DNA from 2 places in the Psychrobacter sp. P2G3 genome. Region 2 is predicted to be linked to the other one. Evidence: predicted binding sites of a transcription regulator. Region 2 holds the regulator's gene; the other holds the start of a gene.
The links. Region 2 encodes PhoB, which activates phosphate uptake and scavenging genes when phosphate is short. Its sites were predicted from a motif close to TGTCATNAANCTGTCATAA; they were not measured.
Positions count from the first base shown of each region.

Region 1: pstS (phosphate ABC transporter substrate-binding protein PstS) is a predicted target of PhoB. The motif match lies at 9,542-9,560, and genes of this name have one in related genera.

Region 1 covers NZ_CP012529.1:2,536,846-2,553,693, forward strand. Annotated here, with positions in the region: gene moaA (GTP 3',8-cyclase MoaA) at 1-1,001, opposite strand, end outside; gene glp (gephyrin-like molybdotransferase Glp) at 1,133-2,428, opposite strand; gene AK823_RS10285 (nucleotidyltransferase family protein) at 2,673-3,374, opposite strand; gene AK823_RS10290 (XdhC/CoxI family protein) at 3,371-4,699, opposite strand; gene AK823_RS10295 (xanthine dehydrogenase family protein molybdopterin-binding subunit) at 4,826-7,321, opposite strand; gene AK823_RS10300 (xanthine dehydrogenase family protein subunit M) at 7,324-8,316, opposite strand; gene AK823_RS10305 (2Fe-2S iron-sulfur cluster-binding protein) at 8,313-8,969, opposite strand; gene pstS (phosphate ABC transporter substrate-binding protein PstS) at 9,632-10,795, shown strand; gene pstC (phosphate ABC transporter permease subunit PstC) at 11,005-11,958, shown strand; gene pstA (phosphate ABC transporter permease PstA) at 12,025-12,927, shown strand; gene pstB (phosphate ABC transporter ATP-binding protein PstB) at 13,179-13,937, shown strand; gene phoU (phosphate signaling complex protein PhoU) at 14,181-14,975, shown strand; gene AK823_RS10335 (MliC family protein) at 15,053-15,421, shown strand; gene AK823_RS10340 (RidA family protein) at 15,580-16,848, opposite strand, start outside.
Region 2 covers NZ_CP012529.1:2,976,062-2,992,909, forward strand. Annotated here, with positions in the region: gene AK823_RS12155 (FAD-dependent oxidoreductase) at 1-1,262, shown strand, start outside; gene AK823_RS12160 (TIGR00730 family Rossman fold protein) at 1,405-2,097, opposite strand; gene AK823_RS12165 (alpha/beta fold hydrolase) at 2,666-3,511, shown strand; gene AK823_RS12170 (DUF3820 family protein) at 3,559-4,245, opposite strand; gene AK823_RS12175 (M23 family metallopeptidase) at 4,467-5,057, shown strand; gene phoR (phosphate regulon sensor histidine kinase PhoR) at 5,126-6,226, opposite strand; gene phoB (phosphate regulon transcriptional regulator PhoB) at 6,289-6,993, opposite strand; gene dtd (D-aminoacyl-tRNA deacylase) at 7,147-7,602, opposite strand; gene asd (archaetidylserine decarboxylase) at 7,724-8,563, shown strand; gene AK823_RS12200 (DUF1287 domain-containing protein) at 8,679-9,281, opposite strand; gene AK823_RS12205 (isochorismatase family protein) at 9,381-9,956, opposite strand; gene fadA (acetyl-CoA C-acyltransferase FadA) at 10,208-11,380, opposite strand; gene fadB (fatty acid oxidation complex subunit alpha FadB) at 11,608-13,767, opposite strand; gene AK823_RS12220 (polyprenyl synthetase family protein) at 14,490-15,560, shown strand; gene AK823_RS12225 (DUF72 domain-containing protein) at 15,761-16,579, shown strand; gene AK823_RS12230 (hypothetical protein) at 16,776-16,848, shown strand, end outside.

The DNA of each region.
Region 1 (16,848 bases), 440 kb from region 2:
AAACCTTGCACATCATTCTGTTGTAGATGATCTCTGATATCGTAGTTGCCTTGGTCAAATAAACACAGATGTACACGGCCTTGACTACTGACTCGCAGACGATTACAGGTATCACAGAAATGTTCAGCGTAAGGGGCTATCATGCCAATACGTCCTAAATAGTCTGGATGACTGTACTCTACTGCTGGGCCATCGCTACTACCACGCTCATGCGGTTGCCAACCATGTTCTATGAGATAGTCGATGATGGTATCGGAATGGGCATGCTGGGCAAAAAACAAGTCACTGTTATCACTGGTCTGCATAAACTCAATAAAGCGATAAGTGACGGGTCTGTCTTTGACATAGTCGATGGCGGTGACTAGATTCTCAAAAGCGGTCTCTGCCATGAGTACACTGTTTATCTTTAATTTGATATCCGTGGTTTGGAGCAGTGTATCCATATCGACGAGCAGTTGCGGTAAGGTATTAAAGCCTGTCATTTTATGAAAGGTAGCGGCATCAAAGCTATCCATACTAATATTGAGCTGATTCAATCCAGCGGCTTGCCAACTGGCTAGGTGTTTACCAAGCTTATAACCGTTACTGGTCATGGCAACGGTTTCTATGCCTTCGGTTTGTTTAATGGTTTGAATAATCTCAACGACATCGCGGCGAATGGAGGGTTCACCGCCTGTGATTCTGACCTTTTTAGTCCCTACTTGGGCAAAGCCGCGAATAAGCGTGGCAATCTCAGGGATGCTGAGCTCGTTATCAGGACGTTTGCCTTGGTAGCCATTGGGTAGACAGTATTCACAGCGAAAGTTGCAGAAATCGGTGATAGACAGACGCAAGTAGGTCAGACGACGAGAGAAGCCGTCGGTTAGGGGCTTATCGTTTTTAATAACATCGTAAACAGCAGGCGCAGCAACAGACGACGGCCTATAGCTATCGAATATAGAGGGCTCTGAGTTAGGCGAATATATTTGAGCACTGCCTATTTTAACGTTGTCATTATTCATATGTTACTGCCATCAGTATTGCTAATCATAAGCGCTGCTTTACTACCTGTGCTTATCGTCTATCACTCTATTGTAGCGTTTATTTTCAACTTTTCTTGTAGTCATCTTATGGTGAATTGGCAAACGATGAATTAAGTATGCAGCCAAGGGAAAGGTTGCACCGTCACAGTATTACCCGCTGCTACATTACCACTGTCTTTATCTAATACGATAAAGCAATTGGCACGGCTAAGCTGCTTGATTCTATGCGACTGCTGACTTGAGAAACACTCAACTTGATAACTGCCTGCTTCACCTTGCGTTAATACCCCGCGTTGGAAGTCTTTGCGACCGACTGATTTTCTAATGTCGTTGGTGAGGGTGGCCTTGACGTTCAGTTGCATAGGTTGCTCTGACAAACTAGCACCTGACATCTGCCATAATGCTGGAATCACAAACTGTAGCGTACCAACGACCGTGGATAACGGATTACCGGGTAAGCCAAAGTACAATACTGGCTTATCAACGTTTTTTGTTAGTTCGCCAAACACGAAAGGTTTGCCGGGCTTCATCGCTACTTTATAATGGTTAATCTGCCCAAGCTGCTCAATCACTGTGGTCAAAAAATCATAATCACCCACCGATACGCCAGCAGTAGAAATCAGTACGTCACAGTCTTGCATGGCTTGATTGACAGCAGAAGTCGTCTTGTCCAAATCATCAGGAATGATGCCGTAATCACGAATGGTAATCGGCAAGTCTGTCAGCAAGGTTTTAAGGGTTGGGGTATTGGAATTATATATTTGCGCCAAGCTTGTGAGCTCATCGCCAATAGCGACGAGCTCATCACCGGTCGCGAGCACCCCTACAATAAGTGGTTCAAACACCTTCATTTGGCTAATGCCTAAATTGGCAAGTAAGCTAATGTCAGCAGGATTAATACGTTTGCCTACTTTTAAGACCGCTTCTCCCGATTCTATCTCTTCGCCTTGTCGACGAATATTGCTATCGATTCGAGCGGTTTGTGTGAGCGTTATAGCATAAGGTTGAGATTTATCCAGCGTGTCTTTTATTTCCGCAAAGTTCGTATTCTCTTGCATGATGACGGTATCACAGCTATCTGGCACGACCGCGCCTGTGAAAATTCGTACGCCTTGTCCTGCTGCTAATTCGCCAGTGTAAGCACTGCCCGCTTGTGACTCACCAATGATTTCAATAGTGCTGTCTGTCAATATCGCGCTGCCTTGCGCTATGGCATAGCCATCCATCGCAGAGAGATTTTGTCTTGGCACATCAAAAAGTGATTTGATATCTTGCGCCAGTATTTGATTGCGGCTGTCCAGTAGCTTGCAAGTATCGACTGCTCTTTGTTTTAGGGAAAAGTCGTTATTGTTATATTTTTCTACGCGCAGCTTTATCGCTGACTGCAACTCTTCCATGGTAATCATAAGGATTTACTCTTTTTATTTATAGTAGTGGGACAATAGGTTAAAAACTAGAAGGCAAAAAGATTTCAACGATGCAAGCATGCTCTTGGTCTGTTTTTCTTATCATTGCTAGATCAACTATAATTAGTTCAAGATACGGAAATTACACTTACTATAACGTGCTACGGATATAAGTTTTTCTAGCTTGCTGTGCCTACGCAGACAGAGACTGCGAAAAACTTATATCCGTAGCACTATATTACTTTTAAATTAAATCGACTCTATCCAGCCATCTCTGTGCTCTAGCATGAGCGAGTTGCTCAGGCGTGTCAATATCATAGCTGAGCTGATGGTTATCAACGCTACTGATTTGGATAACGGGCAGCCCCCTTATCAAGTGACGTAACCCTTTATCCCCTGTTAACGATACTTGCCATCGTTTTAGCAACTCGTAATCAATCGATAAAGGCAGTCCAACGACATCTTTTTTAAAGGTTTCAGTAGCGGTTGTTTCATCTAAATCTTGCCCATTGCTCCAATTTCCCAAACTACTATAGCTACTGGCAACCACTATCTGCGCGCCTGCCAGCAAGGTTAGCAAATGCTCTTCATCTAGCAGTACTTGATCAATCCCCATTATCAAAACACGATTAATAAGACTGTCGTCAAGATTAACTAATGCCTCAATACCTAAATATAAACTATGCGCCATCCCTGTTTCGGGTGTTGGGTTCGTAACCGTGTGGATAATGGAATGCTGAGTAGCTAACTCGGTAATCGCACTGGCTATTAATGGATTATCTTCAGGAATAACAATGATAATGGCTTGCGGCTGAGTCACTAAGGCAATCTTGGTCATATAGCAGATTAATGGCTCACCATCCTTGCTGAGGAGTTGCTTCGCTTGACCCAAACGCTGGCTTAATCCACTTGCCAAAATAATAGTGGCATGGTTTTGAGTCATCATGCGTGGCTCATCATAGCTACATCGCTATTTGCTAAATCTACACATTTAGCTGGCGATGCTTGATTATGCATGACCGCATTTATTTGCGCCATGATACCCAGAGCTAAAGCTTCGGGGCCATCGCCACCTAACTTATAGCCGATAGGATAATGTAATTTGTTTATACCAACAGATAAACTCGCAGGATTGACGTTAGTAGCACTAATTTCTTCAATTAAACGTTCGGTACGATAGCGCGGGCCTAATTGTCCAAGGTATTTATAATGATTGGCATGCGCTAGTAATACAGCAAGGCGAGCGCGATCTTGACTAAGGCTATGCGACATCAAAGCGACGGCAGCATTATCGCTAAGTTTGAGTAGAGTATCGGTATCTTCTAACCCTAGCGTCATCACTTCATCTGCTTGCGGAAAACGCATACGCGTAGCATATTGCGCGCGACTGTCCACGACGGTGACATGCCAATCTTGCAATTTTGCCATCGTGACTAGCGGCATAACATCATTGCCTGCCCCGCAAATCAACAACCGGATTTGTGGCTCTAGTCGTTGTATCAACCACTCTGTCGCTAAATTAACGTTGTCATCATGGTCATCATTCTTCACAACGACGTATTCGGCATTTTTATCACCAAGCTCATACTGTGCTAAATATTCAACCGTATTGATAAATGTATTTGAAACATCAGACCCGGCTTGATTTAAGCTGTTATTAGTGCCAATGCCATTAGCGCCTATAGTCATAATTTGTCCTGACTCGGTATAATCATCTAAATTAACGCGCATACCGATTTGCAGTTCAGGATTTGAATTTTGGCGATTAGTAGAACGAATTAATGTTGCTATTGTAAATGGCTGCTGAGTGTGTCGAACTTGACTAATGGTATCTAACAACGGCGTCGCAGTCGTTAAGCGCTCAAACAAAACATGTACCCGTCCATTACATCCTAAGCCAAAATTCAACTCGTCTAAATCAAGATCTGGCTCATCATGGAAATCAACATTTAAAAAATCGTCTCTGGACGTCTCTTCTTTAGCAGCTTCCTTTGCTTCGCCATTTTCAGTGTATTCAATATCATCGCCCGTTTGATAAACTTGCACGTTAGCGCCATTACGAGTAAGCCAAAAGGCACGTTTGATAATATGCGGCTCAAGGCAGCCACCACTAATCATCCCGACCGAGTGTCCATCTGCGCATATAAGCATCATCGCGCCAGCACGGCGATATGCTGAACCTTCAGTACGAACCACCGTTGCCAGTACAGCATCAACGTTTTGTTGCTGAGCCTCGCGTGCCAGCTTAAGAATGTCAGCGATTTGATTCATAACGCCTCTTGTTTTGCTTATGTTATAACTTGCTTATGTTATAAACAGTTAGGTTGTAAAAACCCGCTAACTAAGCGGGTTTCTTTAATGCAAAAACTTCTATTAAAACGACACTCGTATTTAAAATTACTCTGGCATCTCAGCGAGCAGTTTATCAAGCGTAATCGGAAAGTCATAAACTCTGACGCCAACTGCATTATAAACAGCATTCGCAATGGCAGCAGCCGCACCGGAAATTGCTGTTTCGCCGATACCTTTAATGTGCATTGGATTGGTATAGGGATCGTCTTCTTCTACCAAAATAACATCGAGCTGCGGTACATCTGCATTGACAGGGACATGGTATTCAGCAAGGTCATGGTTGCATAGGCGACCGTCACGCTTGTCATGGATTACCTCCTCCATCAAAGCAGAACCAATACCAAATATCATACCGCCATAGCACTGCGAGGTAGCCGTTTTATGGTTTAAGATACGCCCTGCTGCGAATGCACCAGTCATACGTTTGACGCGAATCTCACCAGTGACTCTATGTACAGCAACTTCAGCGAAGTTGGCACCATACGAGGATTGGCGGTATTTCTTACCATTTTTACCGGGTTTGATTTGACCTTTGGCACTGACTTTTTGATCTTCGTATTTAGCGATGATATCTGCCAAGGCATAAGATTGAGAATTGTTAAAATCATATTCTTCCGTCTTAGCTTTTGAAATTGGTAAGCCAGTTTTTTCAGCCACTTTATCTGCTAAGTCCGTTGCCTTTTCTGTTAGTCCAGAAAGCTTATCCGTCAAGCCCGGTACTTTTTTAACCAAACCTGCAGCTTTTCCCTTACCCAGTTCGAGCGCAGCTTCGAGAGCAATTTCTGTCACGCTAGGATCATGCTCACCTGTTTGCTTGATTTGGCCGTTATCTAACTGGATGGTATCAGGATAAAGACCTACCTTATCTGCAATCATCTCACGCAACTGCTCACAGGCTAGATAAACGCTACTACCTGAACTAGCAGCACCCCAACTACCACCCGAACCTGATGCAGCTGGTAAATCACTATCGCCTAACTTCATCTCAATATGGTCAATAGGCAGCCCTAACAGATCCGCAGCGACTTGGGAGAATACCGTATAAGAGCCGGTACCAATGTCGGTCATATCAGTCTCGATAATGGCTTTTACGCCAAGCGCTTTTGAGCTATCTATCTGCAAGGTTGCACGTGCTTCAGAAGGCTGTAATTGGTTACCACGAGCAGAAGCTGCCATGCCTGTGCCTATCCACCAATCTCCCTCTAACTGACTGGCAGGTTTGGCATTACGTTGATCCCAGCCGAACTGCTCAGCGCCTTGTTCCATACAAGCAAGGAGCTTACGCGATGAGAACGGAATGTCCTGACTGGGGTCTTTTTCAGGTTCGTTACGGCGGCGCAGCTCAATAGGATCAATATCCAACTGCGAGGCCAGCTCATCCATCGCACATTCGACTGCAATCATACCAACAGCCTCGCCCGGCGCACGCATCGAGCCTGATAATACTTGGTTCATATCTACTTGTTGGTAGTTTACTCGGCGGTTCTCACCACGATATAAATACTGGGTAGACAATGCCGTCGGCTCAAAAAACCCTTCTTCAGGTAAATTGCTAGTCACCGTATCGTGAATCATGGTATTGATAAGACCGTTTTCATCGCAGCCAATAGCGATACGCTGACGGGTGTTTGAACGCCTTACCGTCGCTTCCATCACTTGTGGGCGAGTCATAGTAATCAGCACTGGACGACCAAGCTCTTTTGCTGCAATCGCTGCTGCAATTGACTCTGGAGCGATGCCCAGTTTGCTGCCAAAACCACCACCGACATAATAAGCAATCAGTTGCACTTGATCTTTCTTTAAGTCTAAAGCGTCCATTACTTGCTGTTTGCAAGACGCCAACATCTGGTTAGAGGTGTACATAATGAGCTTATCATCTTCCCAATGTGCCAATGTCGCATGCGGTTCCATAGCTGAGCTGTTTTGGCTTGGGGTATGATAGAGGCGATCAACGGTCACCGCAGCATCAGCCAGTCCTTGCTCCGGATCACCCTGTTCAGAATTTTTATCTGAGCCTTCTTGTTCATTAACATCATGAGCATTGGGCAGCTCTTTGGTAAAGTCGACAGCGGCTTTGTCAGTTTCGTCTTTATAGGTCACTTTGATAGCATTTGCGCCTTCTGTTGCCGCCTCAAAAGTTTCTGCAATCACGACAGCTATGGGTTGACCATGATAAAACACTTCACTCACACCTTGAGTAGGTGCTTTTGTTGCCCCGCCTTGCTGAGCATTACGTAAAAAATGCTTAGGATCGGTCACCACTTTGATGATACCGGGAATATCCTCTACAGAGCTACTGTCAATATTCTCCACTTCACCCTTAGCAATGGTTGCCCCAACCAAGACGCCATACACTTGGTTTTCTAGATGAATCTCTGCTGAATAAGGCGCTTGACCACTGACCTTTAATGAGCCATCAACGCGATTAATGGGTTTACCAACCAGTTTGCTTGCCGTTTTGTCAAATAAGGTTTCGACAGGCTTATCCATGGTCATTTTTTTGGTCGATTCTGCTGGAAGTACTGAGTCCAATAATGACATGATTATGCTCCCTTGCCCGCTAATGCGCGCTGAATAACTTGTTTTAATAAGCGACGTGTCAGTGGTATTTTGAAATCGTTTTGACCACTACCCTTGGCATCTTTTAATAATAAATCCGCCGCCTGCGTAATAACATCATCATTGCCATCGGTGTCAGTCAATAATGCTTCGACTGCCTCATTGCGCCATGGCTGAGTACCGATACCGCCAAATGCTAAGCGAACCGTGTCCAAATTACCGCTATCATCAACGTCTATTACCGCTGCACAAGAGACTAAAGCAAACGCGTAAGAGGCACGGTCACGCACTTTGTCATAAGTGTGCATACCTTTGATAGGCGCTGGCAAAATGACATGAGTAATAAGCTCGCCTGACTCTAAAACGTTTTCGATATGCGGCGTATCTTTTGGCAAACAATAAAAATCTTTGACCTCAATCTTGCGAGTTGAACCGTCCGCTTTAACCGTTTCAATGGTGGCATCGAGCAAACGCATCGCTACTGCCATATCGGATGGATGCTGAGCGATACAAGCGTCGCTCGTACCTAAAATCGCCAAAGTGCGATTCTCACCACCGATAGCGGGGCAACCTGAACCCGGATTACGCTTGTTACAGGCGCTGTCCGTCTGATAGAAGTAGTAGCAACGCGTACGCTGTAAGAAATTACCACCAGTCGAGGCTTTGTTACGTAGCTGTCCAGTCGCCCCTGCCAATATGGCACGAGACAATACCGGATAATTTGCAATGACATCAGGATGGGCAGCCAAATCACTATTGCTGACCAGCGTACCGATACGCAGTCCGCCGTCATTAGTCGTTTCTATCTGCTGTAATTCTAAGCGCGTCACATCAACCAGTTTAGTTGGCGTTTCAATCTCTAGCTTCATTAAATCTAAGAGGTTGGTACCGCCTGCGATAAATGAGGCTTCTTTAGGAGTAGCAAACATAACCGCTTGCTGCGGTTCAAGGGCACGAATATATTCAAAGCGTTTCATGAGCGGCCTCCTGATGTGCTATTGGCAGTCTTATTATTCGACGACTTGTTACCTAGCTGCGCCTCACTTGGCGGCGGCGACCAAATACCAGTTACTTCTGAGCCTTGTACTGAATTACTTACAGACGTTGTAGATTTGTCGGCTATTTGGCGCTCTAATACTTGAGAGATGGCTTTAATAATATTGGGATAAGCGGAACAGCGACAAATGTTGCCACTCATACGCTCAGCGATTTCTTGTACTAACAGCCCATCAGGATTTTGCAGGTCAATAGTAACGTGGCTTGGCCAGTTTTGTTTGACCTCTTCTATCAGTGCCGTCGCTGAACAAATCTGCCCAGGGGTACAGTAACCACACTGAAACGCATCATGATCTTTAAAGGCTTGCTGCAACTCAGATAACGACTCAGGCAATCCAATCCCCTCAATCGTCGTAATCTCATCGCCATCGTGCATGACCGCTAGCGTCAGACATGAATTCACGCGCTCGCCATTAATGAGGATGGTACAGGCACCACATTGACCGTGGTCACAGCCTTTTTTGGGTCCAGTGATTTGTAAATGTTGGCGGCAGACATCGAGCAATGTCGTGCGCGAATCGAGATTATCAAGCTGATAATCCTGCTTATTAATCGTTAACGTCAAAGTAGACATGCTGGCTTCTCGCTGGCGGATGATGATAGTTTCCAGATGAGATATTGCTATTCATCCATCTATTCAATATTAATTAACGTTCTGTTAACTATTAAAATATTAAAAAGTATTGAGGTTATTTTTCCTTAGTTGTTCTTAGCTTATAAATCTTTAGTAACTTTTTATTGGCAGCTTCCTATTCCTTTACAGTCTCTTATCAACGGAGACAAATCAGCCTATCAATACGATGAAAATCGACTCAAATAATCCGTTATTTGGTCAACTGTCAAGCTACTGTCAGGTATTAAATACAGCCTAACATCATAATTAACATAGAAAAATAAGCTCAAAACAAGCTATACATTAATATGCTTGGCACAGCTTAGGATATTGTTTTTTTGTAGTAGATAGGAAAAAAATGTTAACGCTCAAGAAAATCTGCCTCTTTCTCATTTGCGCTTACTGAACTAAAATTCCAACTGGCTTAATTTCACTTTTCATCTTAATTCAACCTTTTATATAGTCATTTTATATAGTCATTAACTTATAACGACCAATCTAAAATTTCACTGTTAATAAGATAAATTTCCTATTGTCATCAAACTGTCATCAAAGCTTGGCAAACTACGACACATCTCAAAGGAAGTACATTTTGCACTGTTGTCAAACTTTAGGAGTCTTACATGCGTTATTCGTTATTAGCAGTCGCCGTTAGTTGCACTTTAGTACTTACAGCTTGTAATAAATCAACCGACACCGCAGAGTCAGCTGCTGATAGTAGTAGCGCCGTAACCAGCACAGAAACAACTAACAAAACAACCTCCTCGTCAGCAACCGATTTTAAATCTGCTGAAAACATCGCTATGAATATCACCGGTGCAGGCGCTTCGTTCCCGCAACCTATCTATGCCAAATGGTCTTATGACTACAATGCCGCGACTGGTGGTCAAGTGAATTACCAATCAATCGGCTCCTCAGGCGGCATCAAACAAATTCAATCAAAAACGGTAGACTTTGGCGCTTCTGATGCACCGATGACACCTGAAGAGTTGGATGCAGCAGGACTTATTCAGTTTCCGACCGTTATCGGTGGCGTAGTACCGATTGTAAACATCGATGGCATAGAGCCAGGCCAGTTAAAATTGGACGGCACAACGTTAGCAGATATCTATCTGGGTAAGATTAGCAACTGGAATGACCCAGCAATTAAAGCTATGAATCCGGACTTAACGCTTCCTGACGCTGCTATTACTACCGTGTTCCGCTCGGACGGTTCAGGCACGACTTTTAACTTTACCGATTATCTGGCCAAGGTTTCAACTGACTGGAAAGACAGCGTTGGTGTTGATAAAACAGTCAAGTGGCCAACCTCTAGCACTGGTGCTGGCGGTAAAGGTAACGAGGGCGTATCAAGTTACGTCAATCGTATGAAAAACTCTATCGGCTACGTTGAGTACGCTTACGCTAAGCAAAACAATATGTCACATGCTGCATTGAAAAATGCGGCTGGCAACTTCGTGCAGCCATCTGCTGAGACCTTTGCAGCGGCAGGTGATATTGACTGGTCACAGCAAGCAGGCTTTTATAAAGTCATCACCAACTCTGAGACTGAACAGGCATGGCCAATCGCAGCAGCGACCTTTATCTTAGTGCATAAGCAGCCAGAGAACCCGCAGCAAGTGGCTGGCGTGTTGAACTTCTTCGATTGGGCTTACACTCAAGGCGATGATAGTGCCATGGCGCTTGATTATGTTCCTTTCTCTGATACCGCCGTTGCGCTCTTTAAAGCGCAGTGGAATGAAGTCAAAGGCAGCGATGGTCAACCCGTCTACAAACCAGCTCAATAGTTTTTGAAAAACCAGTAATGATTCTCGAATTACCCTCTTAAACAATTATTCTCCGGTAGTTGTTTAAGAGGTTTTATCACAGTAAATTTATAAGTAGAGCCGATAATGCATATCGATAGCGCTACTTAATAAGATTTAGTTTGCTGTGATAAGACCTGATTAATCTTTTTGAATCTTTTGATTTAACCCTATTTAATGCTGAGACACTTATGAATGACCTAAGGTCCCAACTGGCTAAACAAAAACGTTACGACGCGCTATTCGTCAATGCAACCAAGGCTTTTGCCATCCTCGTTCTCTTATCATTGGGCGGCATTTTAGTCTCTCTAATCATTGGGGCTTGGCCGAGCATTCAAACATTTGGTCTCGGCTTTTATACCAGTAATAACTGGGATACGGTCGCCAATGAGTACGGTGCGTTAGCGCCTATATATGGCACGCTGGTCACTTCGTTTATCGCTATTTTAATCGCTGTGCCAGTCAGCTTTGGTATCGCGATATTTTTGACTGAGATGTGCCCAAACTTCTTAAAAAAGCCCCTCGGTATCGCTATTGAGCTGCTGGCAGGTATCCCCTCTATCATTTACGGTATGTGGGGTTTGTTTGTATTTGCGCCCTTTTTTGGCGATCACATTCAGCCGTGGTTTATTGAACACGTCGGTCCACTGCCTATCATCGGTAAGCTGTTTACGGGTGCGCCAATGGGACTGGGCATGTTTACCGCTTCACTGGTGCTTGCCATTATGATTATTCCTTTTATCGCGGCCACCATGCGTGATGTCTTTTCCGTCGTGCCAGACCTACTTAAAGAATCGGCTTACGGCATGGGTGCGACGACTTGGGAAGTCATGTTTAAGATTATCTTGCCCTATACCAAAGCTGGCGTCGTTGGTGGCGTCATCTTAGGACTGGGTCGTGCCCTTGGCGAGACCATGGCAGTGACCTTCCTTATCGGCAATGCCTTTAATATCAGTCCAAGTTTATTTACTTCTGGGGTTACCATTACCTCAGCCCTTGCCAATGAATTTGCAGAAGCCTCTAGTGAGCTACATCTGGCGTCGTTGTTACATTTAGGCTTAATCCTATTTGTCATCACTTTCATTGTGCTGTCACTGGCTAAGCTCATGCTGATGCGCATGGATCATAAAGCAGGCAATCGATAGTAGCTCGATTACTTCGGTAAATTTTGATGGTTATTGGTATTGATAAGAATATGGGAAATGAGTGTTATGCCTACTGATGCTATGAATTCAGCGTTACCTGCTAAGAGCAACTTTGAAGGTCGTTATAACAAGCGCCTTTATAACAAACGGCGCTGGGCCAATAAGCTTGGTTTAGGCTTCGCGATGTCAGCGATGTTTTTTGGCTTATTTTGGTTGTTTTGGATTTTATTTACGCTCTTCGTTGAAGGTTTCCAAGGTATAGTGCAAATGCCTATTTTTACCGCCGACACCCCACCTCCTATGAGTGCAGGCGGTTTACGCAACGCCATTGTCGGTTCAGTCATGTTGGCGTTTTCAGGATTGTTTATCGGCGCGCCTATTGGCCTGATGACAGGGATTTATTTATCTGAGTTCTCTCAGGGCAGCATGCTTGGCAAAGTGACGCGCTTCTTAAACGATATTTTGCTCTCTGCACCATCGATTGTCATTGGTCTCTTTATTTATGCATTGATGGTAAAAGGCCAAAGCTTTTCTGGTTGGGCAGGCGCACTGGCATTGGCACTAATTGTCATTCCTGTAGTCGTGCGTACGACTGAAAACATGCTTAATTTAGTGCCAAATAACATTCGTGAAGCTGCTTATGCACTGGGTACACCGAAGTGGAAGATGGTAACGCAAGTCACTATTAAAGCGGCTCGAGCGGGTCTGACGACTGGTGTATTACTGGCCTTTGCCAGAATCACCGGTGAGACGGCGCCGTTACTATTTACGGCATTGAATAACCAATACTTTAGTACCGATATGAGCCAGCCAATTGCTAACTTGCCTAACACTATTTATCAGTTTGCAATGAGCCCTTATGACAATTGGCATGCACTCGCATGGGCGGCGGCATTGCTTATTACTGCTTCGGTATTGGTATTAAATGTCTTGGCAAGATTCATTGGCAGTCGAGGTCAAACCAAATAGCAGTCAGAGTAAATAAAGCCTGCCGCCAAATCACTTTACATATAGCATTTACTTAAATTTATATTCATTAAGCTAGGTTGGATAACATTATGAATAACGTCATAAGCAAAATCCGTACAACAACTAATACTAGTAACTTTAATACGCCAAAAGGTAATCTATTAAATAGACCGATGTCGACAGCAGCGCAAATGCAGCAGCCAGATGCGTCAAACTTAAACAAGCAAACACTGCATGATATTCCTAAAAATATGCCTGCAGCCAAAATGCAGATTCGTGATTTAAGCTTTTATTATGGTGATTTTCAGGCACTAAAAAACATCAATATCGATATTCCTGATAAAAAAGTCACCGCCTTTATCGGTCCGTCAGGTTGCGGAAAATCGACCCTGCTACGTACTTTTAATCGTATGTATGATTTATATCCAGGTATGCGTGCAGAAGGCAATATCAACCTTGATGGCAAAAACATCTTAGGCAAAGACGTCGATGTAAACCTGCTACGCGCGCAAGTCGGTATGGTCTTTCAGAAGCCAACTCCGTTCCCAATGTCCATCTATGACAATGTCGCCTTTGGTGTGCGCCTCTATGAAAAGTTAAGCAAAGCTGAGCTGGATAATCGCGTGGAATGGGCGCTAAAAAAATCGGCATTGTGGCCAGAAGTGAAAGACAAGCTAAAAGCGTCAGGCTTGTCTTTATCAGGTGGACAACAGCAACGACTGTGTATCGCCCGTAGTGTCGCTACCAAACCTGAAGTACTGTTGCTCGATGAGCCAACCTCCGCATTGGATCCACTCTCAACTGGTGCGATTGAAGATCTGATTGAAGACTTAAAAAACGACTACACCATCGCCATCGTCACGCATAACATGCAACAGGCGGCGCGAGTGTCAGACTATACGGTCTATATGTATTTAGGCGATATGATTGAGATGGGCGAGACGGATCAAGTATTTACAACGCCTGTGCAAAAAGCGACGGAAGACTACATTACGGGTCGTTATGGCTAACGTTGAGCCTTGCATTAAAGTTCAGCAAATTAAAAATACTTACTAAAGTTAAAAATCTCTCTCTTTATAGTCGATTCATTTTAAAAAGATATATGTACTGCTGAGATAAAGTTTTCGAAGCCTCTGGAGTGCAAAGCGCACAGCAAGCGAGGAAAATTCATACCAGCAGCACACCATTACCAGTGCCCTTCTTTTGTGTTGAACTGACTAAACTAAAATATGAATATTCAGGGAATACCTCTCATGCAAAGCGACAAGCATATCTCTAAAAGTTTTGACCAAGATCTTGATGAAGCTATTCGCCTATTTTTATACATGGGAGATAGCGCAGCCAACCAAGTCGCTAAGGCTATCCATGCGCTTATCGATAAAGATGAGACGCTAGCGCAAGAAGTCATCGATATGGATTTTGATATCAATCGGATGGAAGTTGAGCTCGATGAGCATATCCTATTATTGGTCGCCAAACGCCAGCCAGCTGCCAGTGATTTACGCTTGGTCATGTCCATTAGTAAAGGTGTGGTTGATTTAGAGCGCATCGGCGATGAAGCGGTCAAAATTGCCCAAATGGCAAACAAGATTGCAGCACAAGGCAAGTCATCATATGGTTACGCTGAGGTCCAACATTTAAGCAATCAGGTTCGTCTCATGCTACATAATGCGCTAGAAGCTTTTAGCCAGTCCAATGCGGAGCAAGCGTTTGAAGTCATGCGTAATGATGGTTTGGTCAATGATGAATACCAATCGGCGATTCGCGCTTTGATGACTTATATCATGGAGGACTCGCGGCACGTCTCAAAGGTCATTAATATCATGTGGGTATTGCGTGCGCTTGAGCGTATTGGTGATCATGCACAGAACGTCGCTGAGCTAGTGATTAACTATATTAGTGGGCAAGATGTACGCCATTCGGACTATGCGCTGGTCGAAAAAGCCGTGCAAGAAGCCAATGATAGAATAGCGGCACGTCAAGTCAGTACAACATCAGCCACCATGTCGATAACTGACTTTGAATCGTCAAATAATGGCGAAGGCTGACAAAATAGACACAGCTTGTTGTAAGATATGCCTCGCATTGTTACCCTGATGAATTATTAGTACCGTTGAGGAATATTATGAAAAAACTACTGGCTGTAACTCCTATTATTTTGTTATTAGCAGCATGCGCAACTAACGCACCAATGAATAATGGTAATAACACTCAAGCACAAAAAGTACAAACTTTTACCTGTAATGATAACGCTAAAGTGGCTGCCGCTTATTCAGCGAACGGTAAAGTTGCCAACTTAAGCTTGACCCTGCCTAAGCTTGGCTTACGCAATAAAAGAGTTAATCTTAAACAAGCGGTATCAGGTTCTGGTGCTCGTTATATTAAGGAATCAAGCTCTAAAGCTAGCTACGAGTGGCAGACTAAAGCCAATGTTGGCGTCCTGAGTATCAGCTCAGTAAACGATCGCAAATACAGTGTTACTTGCCGACTATAAAATCAGCAGTAATATGTTTTCCTAAGCAATTTTTTTTAAGTAAACCCTCTTTCTATCATTAGGAAGACCTAAAAAAGTGCCAGTCGTTGAAATGACTGGCACTTTTTTATTAAGAAAGTTCAACGTCTACTAAATAATAATGGTACTACTCGCTACCATTATGATGCTAGTGGCGTACCTTCGGCGTTGGATACGACAGTATCAATCTGTATCAAAGCATCCATAGGAATAGCGGCGACGCCAATCACTGTTCTAGCTGGCAAGTCGCTATTGAAGAAGGTCTTATAAATATCATTTACCACATCGATATCCGTGATATCTGTAAGTTGGATAGTCATTTTCACCACATCATCCATAACATGGTCGATACTTTCTACAATAGCTTTGATATTTTCTAAGCACTGTTTGGTCTGCGCTTTTATATCACCATCGATGAGTTTATCCGTTTCAGGATTGATAGGTAATTGACCTGAGAGGTGATTGTAATGAGAGAACGCCACCGTTTGTGTTGATAGCGGGTTCTTCGGTGCTTTATCCGTATTGTTAGCCTTAATAGTGATGCCATGTTTATCTTCGGTGGCTTGTGGCGGCGTGCCATTTCCATGAGACACGATAGCATCTATCTGTACCAAAGCATCCAACTGTAAATCTGAGGCTATAACCATCGTCAGGGCCGGTAAATAGGCCGCGCTTCCATCACTGGTTGACTCTGGAAAGAATTCTTTATAAACATCATTTACCGTGTCCACATCGGCAAGATTTTTTAAAAAGATATTTACTTTGACAATTTCATGGAGAGGAACGTCGATACTTTCTAAAATCGCTTCGATGTTTTGTAAACATTGCTGCGTTTGCTCTTTGACACCACCAGCGACCAGCTCACCAGTTTCAATATCTACAGGCAGTTGCGCTGAAATGTTATTGTAATGAGAAAAAGCGATCGTATGCGGCGATACTGAATCCTTTGGTACTTGTTCGTTGTTTTTTGGCACTTTTACCAGCTCAACGGGTGCTTGCGGATAAGTGCCTTCACCGTTTGAGATTACAGCGTCCATTTGTACTAGAGCATTTTCCATGGGTAGTGCTGCTACTGCTATGACCGTCCGTGTCGGCAGATAGCCTTGAAAAAATGCGGGATAAATTGTATCTATTTCTTTAATATCAGCGATATCTTTTAAAAATATATTAATTTTGATTACATCATTCATGTCATGATCGATGCTTTCTACAATAGTTTTGATATTTTTTAGGCACTGTGCTGCCTGCACTTTTATATCATTCGCGACTAATTCACCGGTGGTAATATTGACAGGTAATTGCGCTGAAATATAGTTGTAATGCGAAAAAGCAACGGTTTGCGTAGATAGTAAGTTTTGTGGGGCAATGTCCGTGTTTCTTGATACTTTTATGATAGTGTCATTAATAGC
Region 2 (16,848 bases):
TTGCAGTGCCGACTCGCGATGAAGGGTTGCCCGAAGATTTGCTACCGCGACTTGATATTTTAACGGACGCTTATCGTGAGCTTATTGCAAAAGATGCGAATAATAAAGTATTGGGCGAGCCTGAAAATTACTATCAGCTCTATAGTCACGAGCAAGTGCTAGAGCTGTCTGAACGTGAGCAAGTCGCAGTGCCTAGTACGGTCGATGAATGGATGATACCGGTTGCCAAGTATTTGGACTTAAACAAAGTCAAATTTCCGCTGATTGTCGTACAAGAATACGGTTGGAATATTTTTCGTTTAGCGGCCTCTGCACAGCTAGCGTTAGCAGAATATGACCATGCGCATGTGTTTACGGATACCCAAATCAAGCAAGTAATGCCTGTAGATTGCGAGAATTGTTCGAACGCTGATCACCATGTCACTAAGTGGCGTATTGACTACCAACAAGCGAGCGAGCCGCAAACCGAGTCTATCGAAGTTGATTATCTAGTTAATGCTTGCGGCTTTCGTACCGGCGTTATCGACGATATGGTCGGTGTCAAAGTCACGCGTATGGTTGAGTTTAAGTCCTCTTATATTACGCACTGGGATGATGCTGGCGGACAGATACCAGAGATTATTATCTATGGTAGTCGCGGTACGCCAGAAGGTATGGCGCAGCTCACCCCCTATCCGGGTGGCTACTTTCAGATTCACGGTATGAGTAAAGCGATTACCTTATTTAGTGATGGTTTAGTCGCCTCTAATAAAGGTAGCGCGCAGCCTAAGCTACCGCAGCAATATGTACATTATATTGAAGATGGTTGGGATAAAGCGCCGCTACAAGCACGTAGCCAGCAAGCGATTGAATATGTGGCTGAGTTTGTACCGACATTTCATAGCGCACGTACGGTCGGTAATGCCTTATATGGTGGGCAGCAAATTCCGGGGCAGGATGACACGCTGCGGGTGGCTGATGTAAGTCTGTATTCTAATATACGCTATGCGCGCGCAGAGAATGTCAAAGCATCCTCAACTTTGATTGCTGCTGATCAGATTGTTGATGAGCTGACAGAGCTTGGTTTAGTAGATAACGATACAGCTGCAAATCGTAGCCGCTACGCCCATAAATGGTCTTATCTTTTGCACAACGATAGCTTAGCGATTGACAAGGTTGCGCGTATATTGGCCGAAGAACGTGGGTTTCCACAGGCAATGGCTGGCGTTAATCGTAGTATTTGTGAAGCAACTTCAGCTGATTTGTCCGCTGTTAAAATATAGTATTTATCATTAGCTTGTAACTTTGGGAAAGGCATAAAAAAGGGAGCAGATAACCAGTCTTTGGTCACCTGCTCCCTTTTATTTTTTATCATAATCACTGATAGCATCGCTATTAATATTATAGCGTTCTACTCAGTTAGTTTTATAGAACTTGGCTCTCGGTTCCTGCCATTTTTTCTGTATCAACCGCATCGTCTATCGTTACTAATGTCTGTAACAAGTCAATCGCTTCGTTAATGGTATTGCAAACCACCAAACGATCGAGATCCTGCTGCTTCATAAAACCTTGCTCAGTAGTATATTTTAGGTGGTCAATCATACGATCATAGAAGCCATTGATATTAAGAATGATCATCGGTTTTTCATGTTGATATAGTTGACGCCATGTGGCGATTTCCATTATCTCTTCCAGCGTTCCAAGTCCGCCCGGTAAAGTGATAAAAGCATCAGCGTACTCTGCCATAACTGTTTTGCGCGTATGCATCGTGTCAGTCAAATGCAGACGTGTTAGCTGCTCATGAGCGATTTCATGTTTAAGCATAAAGGTCGGAATCACACCGACAGCCTGCGCCCCGCCTTTTATAACTTCGTCAGCTACTGCACCCATAAGACCGATGCTTGCGCCGCCATAAACCAAGCCCATACCATTGTCTGCCAAAGCACGACCAAGATCGCGTGCTGCTTGCTCATAGACATCACTATTGCCCAAACGTGAGCCACAATAGACGGCAACCAATGGCATAGCTAACGCTGATTTATCTACTGCTTTTTCAATATGAGCAATATCTTGACTGGTTAGTACTTCATAAGTGTCGTTGTTAATTTTCATTTGCATATAATGCCCTTAACTTTGCGTAAATTCTACGTGGATTATTGTGTTAAATTATTTTTGCTGATTTATTGATTTAGATCATTATTCTGCTTATGCCTTAGTTCAAATCTCTCTACATTATTTCGTTATGTTCAGAGCGTTGCTAGCGGTATATTGATTACGCATAATAAACATAAATGAAGTTCACGTCTATTTTCAGTTTTCTGGATATATATTTGATAAAAAATAACTCTGGCCAACAATGAGACTATTAAGTATCTTTTGTTTCATTCCTATTCGTCAGTATTTATCTTAACATAAGCCATGCTACCTAATAGTAGCAACGATTTATGACTATGACGCAATTGCCAAATTTTTTGTAAGTACTGATGAGTAAACTCACGCTAATAGCGTACTGTTTATCAGTAATTACTACTGACTAATAAAATAACAAGTTCATTAAGGTATAACGATGCTCAACAACCAAGTACCATTCTCTTCAAATCAACAAGACAGTACTACTGCTATTCATGTTGATACTGCAACGAACGATCAGCCCAATACTAATATTGATACTTATTCACTGACCATAATGACTGATCGTAATCGAGCGCTAGCAGCCACTGTTTATCGTCCTAAACAAGCATTAAAAACAGCGGTCATGATAGCGCCAGCTACTGGTATTAAACGCCAGTTTTACCATAATTTCGCTAACTTTTTAGCAGAGCATGGCTTTGGGGTACTGACCTTTGATAATGAAGGTATCGGCGAATCGCTTACAACCGATTTGGCTAAGTGCGATGCATCTCTTATCAGTTGGGGACGTCACGATATGCCAGCCGTACTTGATGCCCTGCAAGATGAGTTTACCGATGCTACTCATCACTTAATTGGTCACAGCGCGGGCGGTCAGCTAATGGGTTTAATGCCAAACTATAAGGCTATCGCGTCCGTATTCAACGTTGCTTGTTCATCAGGCCGTATCAAAAACATGGATATGCCTTATAAACTTAAGGCAATGGGCTTTATGGATGCCTTTATTCCACTCACTAACTTGACGTTAGGCTACACCCCATCAGATAAAATCGGCATGGGCGAACCGCTACCGCGCGGCGTAGCTAGGCAGTGGCGCGAGTGGTGTAATGGCGCAGGTTATATCAAGACAGCCTTTGGCAAAAGCGTACACACCCATTTTTATGATGAGCTGAGCATGCCTGCATTATGGCTCGGCTTTAGCGATGATGAAATTGCCAATAGTAAAAATATGGATGACATGATTCGCGTATTTACCAAAATGCCAGTCGAAAAACGCTTCTTTGATCCGAAAGACTTGGGGCTAAGCAGTATCGGACACATGCGCTATTTTAGTAGTCGCACCAATGCTAAAGCCCCTGAGTTATGGCAGATGGCAGTTGATTGGCTAAATAAACAACAATAAATAATCTCAGTCTTTTTTTTAAATCCATTAAGCTCAAGCAAGTCTATTTAGTCTTTTGGATTTTTTACGGCTTCTGCCTTGACCCGCTTAGTCAAAGCAGAATAAAGCGACGGCTGCATATTATGAATATTACCCAGCATCCATTTCACATAGTTGATTGGCACGTCTTTAATCAGCTTGCCTTTATGTTTCCCAAACGGCATCTTACTCACAGGATTGGCTTTATTGGAAATAGCATGAGCCGCGGCAAAGTCAGTCGGCGCAATTTCTAAGCGCTCGCAGCAGGCTTGATAGAGCAAATAACACATGCGTGCATCACCTAGCGCATCATGAGCCGCGACCGTCATCCTGCCTGCCTCAGATTGTCCCAATAACTGCTCGATACATTTGGACTGTCCATAAAAACGCCATTCTGGAAAAGCCACGCGCGCTAGCCGCACGGTACATATAAGCTTGGCAGATGGGCTGCCAATTACTCGCCAATCAAAACGTACATTATGACCAATCAGGTACGTTGGTAACTCGAACTCTTCCAAATCAAAACGCTCAAGCCCAGCCACATCATCATCAGTAATGCCATGAACTTTAATCACGATTGGTGATATAGGACGACCGCTATTAAAATATTTCATCCACTCAAATCCAGTCATCACATTAATGGTCGCAACTTGGATAGGTCGTGGATCTCGACCTTGATCGGTTTCAGTATCGATAATAAGTGCAGTGTCAGTCATAGAGATTTGGCCATATATAGCAGCATTTATTTTTACATGGTATTTTATCTACGTGATGTTTTACGCAGAATTTTAAAGGAAAAGAAACGTTATGTTTATGGGGCTAAAAACCAAATATAACAGCTAGGTATAACAATGCGATACAAACGTTATAGAGCGAGACTCTTATAATATCAATTGAAATGAATGCAAAAACTTAATATAAAACCCAAGAGATGTCGATGCCAGCGAATCTAAATCAACAGCCACCCAAGCCAACGTTTTTGCGCCGTGCATTAAGCGTATTAATTAGAGCTGCTGTTTTATTGGTGCTATTGTTTGTATTAGACAAACTACTACCGAGCATCAGCCAACAAACACAGTCGTTTGTAGTAGCGAAATGGCAACAACTTAGCTTATTACAACAAGAACTGCCCACAGAAAACAGCCTACCCAGTCCGCTACCAGAACAGCATCTAACTGATACATGGGGCGCTGCACGTAGCCAAGGCCGTACGCATGAAGGTATTGATATTTTTGCAGCGCGAGGCACGCCGATACAGGCAACGACGCAAGGTATCGTCAGAAAAGTTGGTGAAAATAATTTAGGTGGGAAAGTAATCGTCATCGTAGGTCCTGGCGGCGCAGGACATTATTATGCGCATTTAGAAGATTATGCCGACATCTCACCTAATGACTGGGTTGATGCTGGCGATATCATTGGCTATGTCGGCGACAGTGGCAATGCAAAAAGCACACCGCCACATGTGCATTACGGTATTTATATCAATGGTAGCGCAGTTAACCCCTACCCATTTTTGCAAAAAGATTAGCGCGCATAGGTGTGTAAAACTGGCCAATACTAACGGCTGCTTACACATGGTAGAGATCGACTGTAGTATCAGTCCGTAGGCGCTGACCGAACATGGGCAGCTGGGAATACTGCACTAAAAGTCGAGCCTTTGCCTTCCATCGACTCAATTTGCAAGTTGGCATCATATTGATACAAGACGTGTTTCACAATCGCTAGTCCCAACCCGGTCCCGCCTGTGGCACGACTGCGACCACTATCAATGCGATAGAAGCGCTCCGTCAAGCGCGTAATATGCTGCGGCGCTATACCAATGCCATTATCTTCGACGGCGAAGCGGCAGCCGTCTGAGGTTCTAGTCCAGCTAATGGCTATATTGCCACCTTTTGGCGTGTACTTAATGGCGTTAATCACCAAGTTAGATAAGGCACTATTTAAGTACATCTCTGACCCATACAATCCATCATAGGTGTCTATCTGCAGGTGAATGCTATGATTATATTCTTGGTTATAGGCCTGCGCGTCATCATAGATATGAGTCAGTAGCTTGGTCATATCGATATAATTCAGCTCATGGGTTTCTTCGATTTCGATTCGAGAGAGCAGCAATAAGTCATTAACAATTCTATTCATCCGTGCAGTCTGCTGGGTCATCAGCTCAAAACCGCGCCGCCACTGCGATGGCATGTCGGGCTGATCTGAAAAGTTTTCGAGATAGCCCATGAGCACTGTTAGTGGTGTTCTGAGCTCATGCGAGACATTTGCCACAAAATCGCGGCGCATCTCCTCTAAATGATGCAAGCGAGTCACATCATAAATAATCAATAACTTCTCGTCACCAAAAGGCGTGAGCTCACATTTCAAATAACGCTTAGGGTCTCGCCATGACGCCATATGAACCCCATCGTTAGGTGTCGTCATCGTCTGATAGTACTGACGAAATTCAGGTACGGTAATGAAGTCAAAAATGCTCTTGCCCTGATCGGCTGCTTGCAATAATAGCAAATCCTCTGCGGCCTGATTCCACCACTCCAGACTATCATCATCATTCAGCAAAATTACTGCATCTTGTAGTGCCCGTAGTGAGCTTCTGATTTTCTTAAGTTGACCCAGCACTTCTTGCTGAGCAACTTGCTCTTGCTTTCCCTTTTCTTGCTTACTTTGTTGCTCGTTTTCCGTAGGCGTTATCATATAATTCATTATCCTTACGACTATCTACTGCGTTATGATTCACGTACCGTTTTTTAAAATGGTTATACTTTTTCAATGAGACTAGAGAACCGATAACCCGTACCACGAACGGTTTGAATTAAAGTATCGCAGTCGTGGGGCTTCAATAATTTACGTAAACGCCTGATGTGTACATCAATGGTCCGATCTTCAATATAGACATTACCGCCCCAAACCTGATCTAGCAATTGTGTCCGCGTATAAGCACGCTCTGGATGGCTCATAAAAAACGCCAACAGCCTATATTCTGTTGGACCGATATCAACGATCTTATCATTAGCTGTAACGCGTTGGCCTTTGGGGTCTAGGCTCAGTTTACCTATTTCGATAGGCTTATCAGCACTCAGCGCACTACTACGACGCAATACCGCTTTAATTCTTGAGATTAATTCACGTGTTGAAAAGGGCTTGGTCATATAGTCATCAGCACCAGCATCAAGGCCATGAACCTTACTATCCTCTTCACTTTTGGCCGTCAACATAATGACCGGTATCTCAGCGAGCAATTCATCACTTTTGAGCATGCGACAAAAATCAATGCCGCTTTTATCTCCGGGTAACATCCAGTCTAATAAGATCAGCGCAGGACGATGATCCACCACTTGTTGATGCGCTTCTGAGACATCAGCTGCCTGCAAACTATCAAATCCGGCCATCTCCAATGTCATCACAACCATCTCACGAATCGCTGGTTCATCTTCGACAATCAAAATCTGCTCATTATACATACGACAACCTTATTATTAAGCATTGGTAAAAGCTATATGGTACGGAAAATTCAGGGTGCAAAAAAGGCGATAAACATTCACTAATGTCTGCTTATTAAACGGATTAATTATGACAGTTTAATGACAATTAGAATCTAAACCATTTTTGGTGATTCACATCACCTCTAATAAAAAGTTCAGCGGCCCATCATTGATACTTTCAACCTGCATATCAGCAGCAAACTGACCAGTTGCAACATCAAGGTGTTGGGTCTTAGCATAAGCGACTAATTGCTCAAACAGTACTTGTGCTGCATCAGGCGCCATCGCGCCGCCAAAATCAGGGCGACGGCCTTTGTCTGTCTTCGCCATCAAAGTAAACTGCGGTACCAACAACAACCCGCCCCCTACCTGCTGCACGTTTAAATCTAGCTTGCCATACTTAGCTGGATCATAATGATTATCAAAAATACGATAAGTCAGGATTTTATCGATCATCCGCTTTGCATTCTGCAAGTTATCGTCATGCCCTAAGCCAATATATGCCAGTATTCCGTGCTCAATTGAGCCTATACAACATTCATCAACTGTAACACTAGCACGATTTACCCGCTGAATAAGTGCTTTCATAGATTACCTCCTTAAACAATTATGGTCATACGATTGAGTGCTGACCATGATAAAATACAAACACTTCTTATTATTTTCCAGCTCTATCTTCTCATCTTAATTATTATTCTGGTAACCCGTTATGACTTTATTTACCACTATCCAGCAGTTTGTACCGCAGCAAAAGATCAGCAAAGTGGCCGGACGTTTAGCCGCCAGTCGTCATCCTATAGTTAAACGCGCCTTTATTCGTAGCTTTGCCAAAGCTTATAACGTAAAGCTGGATGAATATGAACGACAGAGCCTCAACGCTTACGAAAGCTTTAATGACTTTTTTACTCGTGAACTCAAAGATGATGCTCGTGCTGTTGATACTACCATTCATGGCATCGCAAGCCCTGCTGATGGCATAATTTCCCAGCTCGGTCAGATAGAAGACCACAAAATGTTACAGGCTAAGGGTCGATACTACGACATCGGACAGCTACTTGCTGATAGTGAGGATGGCAGCTATTTCGCTGATGGTAGCTTTGCCACTGTCTATCTAGCTCCTAGCAACTATCACCGCGTACACATGCCATTTGCGGGCACTTTGACTAAAACTCGCTATGTGCCTGGCACACTGTTTTCAGTCAATACTACCACTGCCGCCAATATTCCTGACTTGTTTGCACGCAATGAGCGCTTGGTTTGTATGTTCGATACGGCATACGGTAAAGCAGCAGTTGTAATGGTTGGAGCGATGATTGTCGCCGGTATCGAGACCGTAGCGACAGGCAAAATTACGCGTACTGATGATATTCAAGAAGCTGATCATGACATGAAACTTGAAAAAGGCGATGAACTTGGCCGTTTTTATTTAGGTTCAACCGCTATTGTCATATTGCCCAAAGCTGCAAAAGCTGACTGGCAAGATAACATGATGGCTAATAGTTTGGTACAAATGGGTCAGCTGTTAGGTATGGCCAATACTGACAAATAAAATACCACTAAAAAACCCAGTCAGTAGCAAGTATTTATTGCTATTGACTGGGTTTTATTTTTCTTATAGATTTACTGTGCTTTCCGAGAACGTCATACTAAAGTTATCGTCTACGTTAATAACGAAAGTGCTTAGTAATAGGATAAGCAAAAAGGATATTCTCTTCTTGAGTACCGCTTCCGATGTTATGAATAATTAGCGGCGTACCATCGGCGGCCTTCTTATCTGAGACGATACCAATATGCGGCAAATTGCCGTCTGGTAGTCGCCATGTCACAATATCTCCTGCCAAAAAACTGTCTTTATCAGTGATAGATAGTGATTTACCATGACGCTCAAAAAACACTTCAAGGTTGGGCACACGGCGATGATCGATGTTTTTATCTGGTGATTTTAGACCCCAAGTCTTTGGATATTCCGACCAATTTGACTTCATGTCGTGATTAACTAGCTGCTGTAAATCTATATTTTGTAAACGATAAGCGCGCACAATTACATCGGTACTTATGCCCGTATCCATTGGCACATCGCCGCGTGGAAAGTCCATTTGACGATAGGCAGGATCATAGCTAACTGTCACTCCGATCTGTTTTTTTGCATCCAGCGCCAGCTTATTTCCACTACTAATAGGGCTGGCAGCCATCACCGGCTGTATCATCATCACTGAGAATACAACTGCTAAGAGAGGTTTTAAACCGTACTGCGTTAGCCTATTCATCCTTTGTGCCTTGTATTATTTATTTTGTGTTGAATAACATCTGATTAGGCAATTCATTATATAGCTCATTTAATAATAGTTATCTTTAATAATAATTAGCTACTTAATCAGATTACTAATGGTCTTAAAGGCCGGATCTTTACTAGTGCGACATAGCTCAAACAAGACAGTCTCAACAGTAGTAATGACCCCACCTGCGCGGCGAATACGCCGTATGGCTTGTTTTTTATCGTACGGAAAGCGCGACCCTACAGCATCGCCGACAATTACTGGTTGCATACCATTATCTAGTAAATCTAACGCCGTCTGCATGACACACACATGCGTCTCAACGCCAAATAGTAGAACGATACTACGATTTTGTTGTGCTAAATAATGCCATGAATCATCGTTGTCGCAAGCACTAAACGTAACTTTTTCAAAACTTTTAGCGTTATCACCTTCTAAAAGCTCAAAAATCTCAGGCAACGTACCACCGAGCCCTTTTTTATATTGCTCATTGAGCATAATAGGAATACCAAGAGCCTGTAGACCTTTAATTAATGTTGATATTTTTTTGACGATGTTCTCGTGATCGTAGATATGTGGCGTTAGACGCTCTTGTACATCAATAAGCATTGCTTGCGTGTTTTCGCGGGCAATGCGGTAGGTACGATCGGTAATCATAGTGGCCATGTTAGGTACACTCCTTGTACGCTTGCAGCAGGTCGCTGCAGACTAAATTGTTAGTTTATAATTATTAGATATACTCTTATTTAGTCATATTTCGTTCAATGCGTCAATGACCATCCTCTTTATTAACAACTTACGAACGTTGTGTCATAGAGGCTTCATTATTATTTACTAATAAAAAAGCCTCCAATCATCTGACTGGAGGCTTCTTCTAAAATGCTGAAATCTTGCAAAGCTACTACAAGTTTAGAAAATTAAACACGCTCAATAATCGTAGCGATGCCTTGACCAAGACCGATACACATCGTCGCTAGACCGATTTCAGTATCTGACTGCTCCATGGCATTTAACAAGGTAACCGTGATACGAGCACCCGAACAGCCTAGTGGATGACCTAATGCAATTGCGCCACCATTGATGTTGACGATGTCTTGCTTGTCCGTCAAGTTCAAGGCTTTAAGAACTGACAAGCCTTGCGCTGCGAATGCTTCGTTTAGCTCGATGGTTTGCATATCATCGATGCTCATGCCAGCACGCTTAAGTGCTTTGTTCGTGGCAGGTACAGGACCGTAACCCATGATAGCCGCATCACAACCAGCGACTGCCATGCTACGAATACGAGCACGAGGCTTCAGACCTAAATCTTTGGCTTTTTGTGCGCTCATTACTAGCATTGCTGACGCACCATCAGATAATGCAGATGAGGTAGCAGCAGTCACTGTACCGCCTTTAGGATCAAAAGCTGGACGTAGCTTTTGCATTTGCTCCATCGTCGCATCTGGGCGAATTACTTCATCAACGGTACATAGTTGCAGACGACCAGTCGCATCATGACCTTCGATACCGATGATTTCATTATCAAAACGACCTTCAGTGGTCGCAGCCCATGCACGGCGATGAGATTCAAGACCAAAAGCATCTTGCTCTTCGCGGGTGATGTTGTTCATACGACCAAGCATTTCCGCAGTCAAGCCCATCATGTTTGAGGCTTTTGCATAATGCTTTGACGCTTCAGGGTTTAGATCAACACCATGCATCATGCCGACATGGCCCATATGTTCAACACCACCGATGATGAAAACCTCACCTTGGTTAGTCATGATTTGAGCTGCAGCAGTGTGTAGCGCCTGCATAGAAGAACCACATAGACGGTTGACTGTTTGGCCGCCAGCGGTCTTTGGAATACCAGCCAGCAGACCGATATTACGACCGATATTCAAACCTTGCTCTAGGGTTTGGTTGACACAGCCCCAAATGATGTCTTCGACGTCGCGTGTGTCAAAGTCGTTACGCTCAACCAATGCACGTACTAGCTCAGCAGATATGCTATCAGCGCGAACGTGACGGAACATACCGTTTTTAGTTTTACCCATTGCTGAGCGTACGCCATCTACGATGACCACATCTTTTGGACTTAAAATTGTCATACTATCTTCCTTTTCAATTTTTATTGTCAGTGTTGTCGATCTAATTTGGCTTTATACTCGTCAATCTCGTTACAGGTACGATGCGTATCTCTGCATATAATCAGACTGTATTAACCTTCAATCAAACCGACTAAAACGGTACGTTTGCGGTCAAAGCTATCGATATAGCCATTGCTATCCGCTTCGCCAGCAAACGTACTGCACTTCATCTTAGTAATGACTGCCCATTACGCCGTGGCGTAAAAAGTCTCGCCTGCTGCTGCCATGTCGCGAATTTTTTGCGGGGCTTCATAGGCTTTGCCAAGGTGCGCGTATTTTTCACACAGTGCCAAGTAGTTATCTAGACCCATTTGGTCGATATAACGGCAAGGACCACCGCGGAATGGCGGGAAACCAACGCCCATAATCATCGCCATATCCGCTTCAGATGGCGTGCTGACGATGTTGTCTTCTAGACAGCGTACCGTCTCATTACAGAAAGCTAGCATGGTACGGTCGATTATCGCTTGATCCTCAAACGTTTGCTTGTCGCTATCAGTCGTCGCTTTTAATAGCTCATAAGTCGCTTCGTCAGCCACTTTCTTTGGCTTACCACGCTTGTCTGTTTCATACTTATAGAAACCAACGCCGTTTTTCTGACCTAAACGCTCGTTCTCATATAAATGCTGAATCGCACCTTTATAATCAGGCTTCATGCGGTCAGGATACCCATCTGCCATGACTTCTGCACCATGGACACCAGTATCTAAACCGACGACGTCGATTAGGTAAGCAGGACCCATCGGCCAGCCAAATTTTTCCATAACTTTATCGACATGAACAAAATCAGCGCCTTCTTTCAATAGCAAATCAAATGCGCCAAAGTATGGGAACAATACACGGTTCACTAAGAAACCTGGGCAATCATTCACCACAACTGGCACTTTACCCATCTTAGAGGCTAAAGCAACAGTAGTAGAAATAGCTTCTTCAGATGACTTCTCACCACGAATGACCTCGACCAATGGCATACGACTCACAGGGTTAAAGAAGTGCATACCGACGAAGTTTTCTGGACGCTCTAGTGCTTCAGCTAAGAAAGTAATAGAAATAGTCGAGGTGTTTGACGCTAAGATACAATCGTCTTTTACTAGACCTTCTACTTCTTTTAGTACCGCACGCTTAACGTTCGGATTTTCTACGACAGCTTCGATAACGATATCAGTCTCAGCAAAGTCACCATAGTTAAGGGTTGGACGGATACGGCTCAAGGTTTCGCCCATTTTGGTTGGGGTCATTTTGCCGCGATCAACCATCTTTCCTAATAGCTTGCTAGCTTCGCCCATACCAAGATCTAATTGCTCAGACTTGATGTCTTTCATGATGATTGGCAAGCCTTTGCTCGCTGCTTGATAAGCAATACCGCCGCCCATGATACCAGCGCCCAATACCGCTGCTTCATTGATTTCATGTGCTTGCTTGCTATGTTGCTTCGCTAACTTCTTAACCAATTGATCGTTTAAGAACAGACCCACTAAGCTTTCTGCTTGTGGCGTTTTGGCCGCTTTAGCGAAATAAGTCGCTTCTACTTCGATTGCTTTATCACGTGGCAGATTTACATGCTTTTCAATTGCTTCAATAGCAAGCGCAGGCGCTGGGTATTGCTTAGGATTGGCTTTGGCAAAGATCATACCTTTTGCACTGTTAAACGCCATCGCTTGCTCAAGCTGATTTAACTTAACAGGCACCAGTTTCTCTTCACGCTTCGCTTTCCAATCAAGCTCACCTGAGATACATTTTTTGACTAGGTCAATCGCCGCATCTTGCAAGTCATCAGCAGGTACTGTCGCATCAACTAGGCCTAATTTTAGTGCATCAAGCGCTTTTTTAGGTGCACCAGTTGCAATCAATTCAAGAGCATTATCGATACCAATCACACGTGTACTACGAACCGTACCACCAAAACCTGGGAAGATACCCAGTTGAGTTTCTGGTAAACCGATAATCGCTTTGTCACTCATGACGCGATATTCGCAAACTAAGGTCATCTCACAACCACCGCCAAGCGCCGCGCCATTGATAGCAGCTACTTTCGGGAACGGTAAGTCTTCAAAGCGATTAAAAGTATCGTTAATACCAACGACCCACTCTTTAATCTCACTTTCTGGCTTCTTAAATGAGCCGACGAATTCAGTGATGTCAGCACCAGCGATAAAGACGCCTTTGCTTGAAGTCACGATAAGACCTTTGACGTCATCAGACTTTTCAAGTGCACTGACCGCTTCAGTAAACTGCTTATTGGTCTCAGCATCAAACTTATTCACGCTCTCATTTTCGGCGTTGTACTGCATATTGGCGATGCCATCCTCTAGCATTGTCACCGTGATGCGATTTCCTTGATATACCATTTCAAACTCCTTGCTATGTAATAAAAACTATTTGATAAAAATCAAATCATAAAAGCTACGTTTTAGAATTAAAATGAATAGCTCGTTGCTGTTAATAAAACGAGTAAAAATACTGTCAACTTGCAAGCTTGTAAACGAATAACTTGCTAAATTGAGCAGTGATGATGTCTTTATTATCCCGCGCTCACTGACATGGCGCATCGTTATTATCCTAATTTTTTGCTTCGATATAAGTCTAATGATAAATATATTCAATCAAACGTAAATTTAGACGCAGGTTTAATCCGTAGCAGGTTCATTCCATAATAGTAACTTAACTACGGGGCTTTTGTACCATTAGACCATTTTGACGTCATTTAGTGTAGGGGATTATGCCCCCGACTGTCACAAGCTAATGCCAGACTCACAAGTCACTATTAAATTATTAGCTGGTGAACCGCTACCTAGTAAATCAATAGCTGACATTTTCCTTATGACAAGTCTGTTTTATATATCAGTCAGCTTATAGGTTATTCTTACAGTTAACATCATTAATCAACATTACAGTCAACACTTTATAAAAACACATTCAACCTACAAGTTAAATCACCAATACGTAACCAAAATAGAACAGCGCTTAGCGTGTACGTACAAGCCGTATCAGCTATCATGCTACACTAGCTTGTTATTCGTTTATTATTCACATCTTTTCTATTTCTATTCACATGGTGGTTGGTTGAGTTATGTCTGTTTCTTCTGCGCCTCTTTTTGTGCCTTTTACCAATTTTGAGCAGTTCCATAGCACGTTGCGCGCGCAATTAGCGCAAGATATCGAAGTACTGTTTGCCTATGCAAGCCTACCAAATCCACTCAATGACGCTTGTCGCTATGTAATGACGGGGCAAGGCAAATTGGTGCGGCCTTTATTGGTAGCTAGTAGCTTCATTAGTATTGATGCGAGTATTAGTATTAGTACAGATATTGATATAAGTGTCGATGTAGGCAATCCCTCATCTGACCCTACAAATCTGACAGACCACTTGATAAGTGCTGATTTAGAGTCGTTGTTAGAAAACGACTCAGATTATGATATGTGCCGCCGTGCTGCATTGGCTGTAGAGCTACTGCATACTTACTCACTGGTACATGATGATCTACCATGCATGGACGATGATGAACTGCGCCGTGGTCAGCCAACTTGTCATATTGTGTTTGACGAAGCCACCGCTTTACTGGCTGGTGACGTGCTGCAAACACTCGCTTTTGAAGTATTAACGGCCGAACTTCCAACCTTTGCACCTTTTGATTCAAACATTGCCAGCCAGTTATTAGCCGTATTTGCTCCGCGCGCTAGGCGTATGGTATCTGGTCAAATGCTTGATCTTAATGCTGAAGCCAGCGCTAATATTTTACAAGAAGACTTAGAGGCTATCCACCGTGACAAAACAGGCGCGTTAATTGAAGCCGCTATGCTGATGGGCGGAATTTGTGCTGGCGCGACCGCTCCGCAGCGTATGGCATTACAAGAATGCGCGCAGCATATTGGTCTAGCCTTTCAAGTCCAAGACGATATTTTAGACGTGACGACCTCCACCGACACTTTAGGCAAGCCTGCTGGTAGCGATGAGAAGTTGGATAAATCTACCTATGTAAAATTAATGGGTGTGGATGCTGCAAAAAGTTACGCACAATCCTTATTTGACGATGGACGCGCAGCCATCAATCGTGAGTTGAAGAGTCGCGAACTTGGCGATAATGAAGACAATAATGCGTTATTGGCATTGATAGAATGGTTGTGGTCGCGTAAAAAATAATACAGTCAACTCAATGTAGAAACGATATAGCATGACTGGTATGAATTTTTTGCAGCCTCTGTCAGCGTAGGCACAGCAAGCTAGAAAAACTCATACCAGTCGTACGTCATAAAACCATGTATCTGTTTTATTTGATCTTGACTATAGATGAAAAACTCCGTTAAAACTTTAATCATCAAAAACAGCTAAGAGTGGTCAACATGGACAGTACCCCTACTCCTACTATTTACCTCGGCACTGGTGGTTATAGCGATACTGACTTATTAGGCACGCTGTATCCAACAGGCACTAAAAAGGCTGACTTCTTACGTGAGTATGCCAAGCAATACGGCGCGGTAGAAATTAATAGTACCTTCTACGCGCCTATTGGACAAAAAGCCTTTGCTGGTATGGTCAATAAAGCGTACGTGCAAGCAGACAGTCAGTTAAAGTTTGCCGTCAAGCTGCATCAAGACTTTACTCATGCACGTAAAGGCACTGCCGAACATGCACAAGCTTTTCTTACTGCCCTCACCCCACTTATCGAAGCCGATTGTCTAGCACCATTATTACTGCAATTCCCACATGGATTTGATCGTACTCGCGAGAATCGTCTTTATCTTGTCAACCTGGTTAGTTGGTTTCAGGATTATCCGCTGGCAGTCGAGTTTCGTCATAACGGCTGGCATACTCCGCAAGTGGTCGATAGCTTTAAAGAACAAGGCTTGATTTGGTGTAGCGTTGACTATCCCAAAGTCAGTGGTCTACCACCGTCTCGACTGATATTTACCGAGCGTACTGGCTACCTGCGTATGCATGGTAATAATCTAAACTGGTGGGATGCGATGAGTGCAGCCGATCGTCATGATTATCGTTATAGCGAGATGGAGATGCAGGATTGGGCGCAGGCGATTGCCAATCAGCGTCAGCATTTTGATACGCTCTATATTTTCTTTCAAAACACCGTCAATGCGCATGCGTATTATAATATTGCGATGCTGCGAGAAGCGTTGGGTAGGTTTGGGTTTGAGGTGTTGTAAATTGTATTTATTATCACATGATTCATCACTTAAAAATGGTTTAAGGTCATTAATGTTTCCTTTAAATTCTTATTAAACCAAAATAATATAACCTCATCTTGATTAGTAAACGATAGTTCTCATATACGTATGGACTATAGTATATAAAGTAAGGTAAATACGTGAATCAAAATATTATTAAAGGAGTGTTTATTAAATGATGCTAATGGACATATCATTTTCATGTGAATGTGGTGAGCGGATAAAAGAAACCGTTTATGTACCAGCAC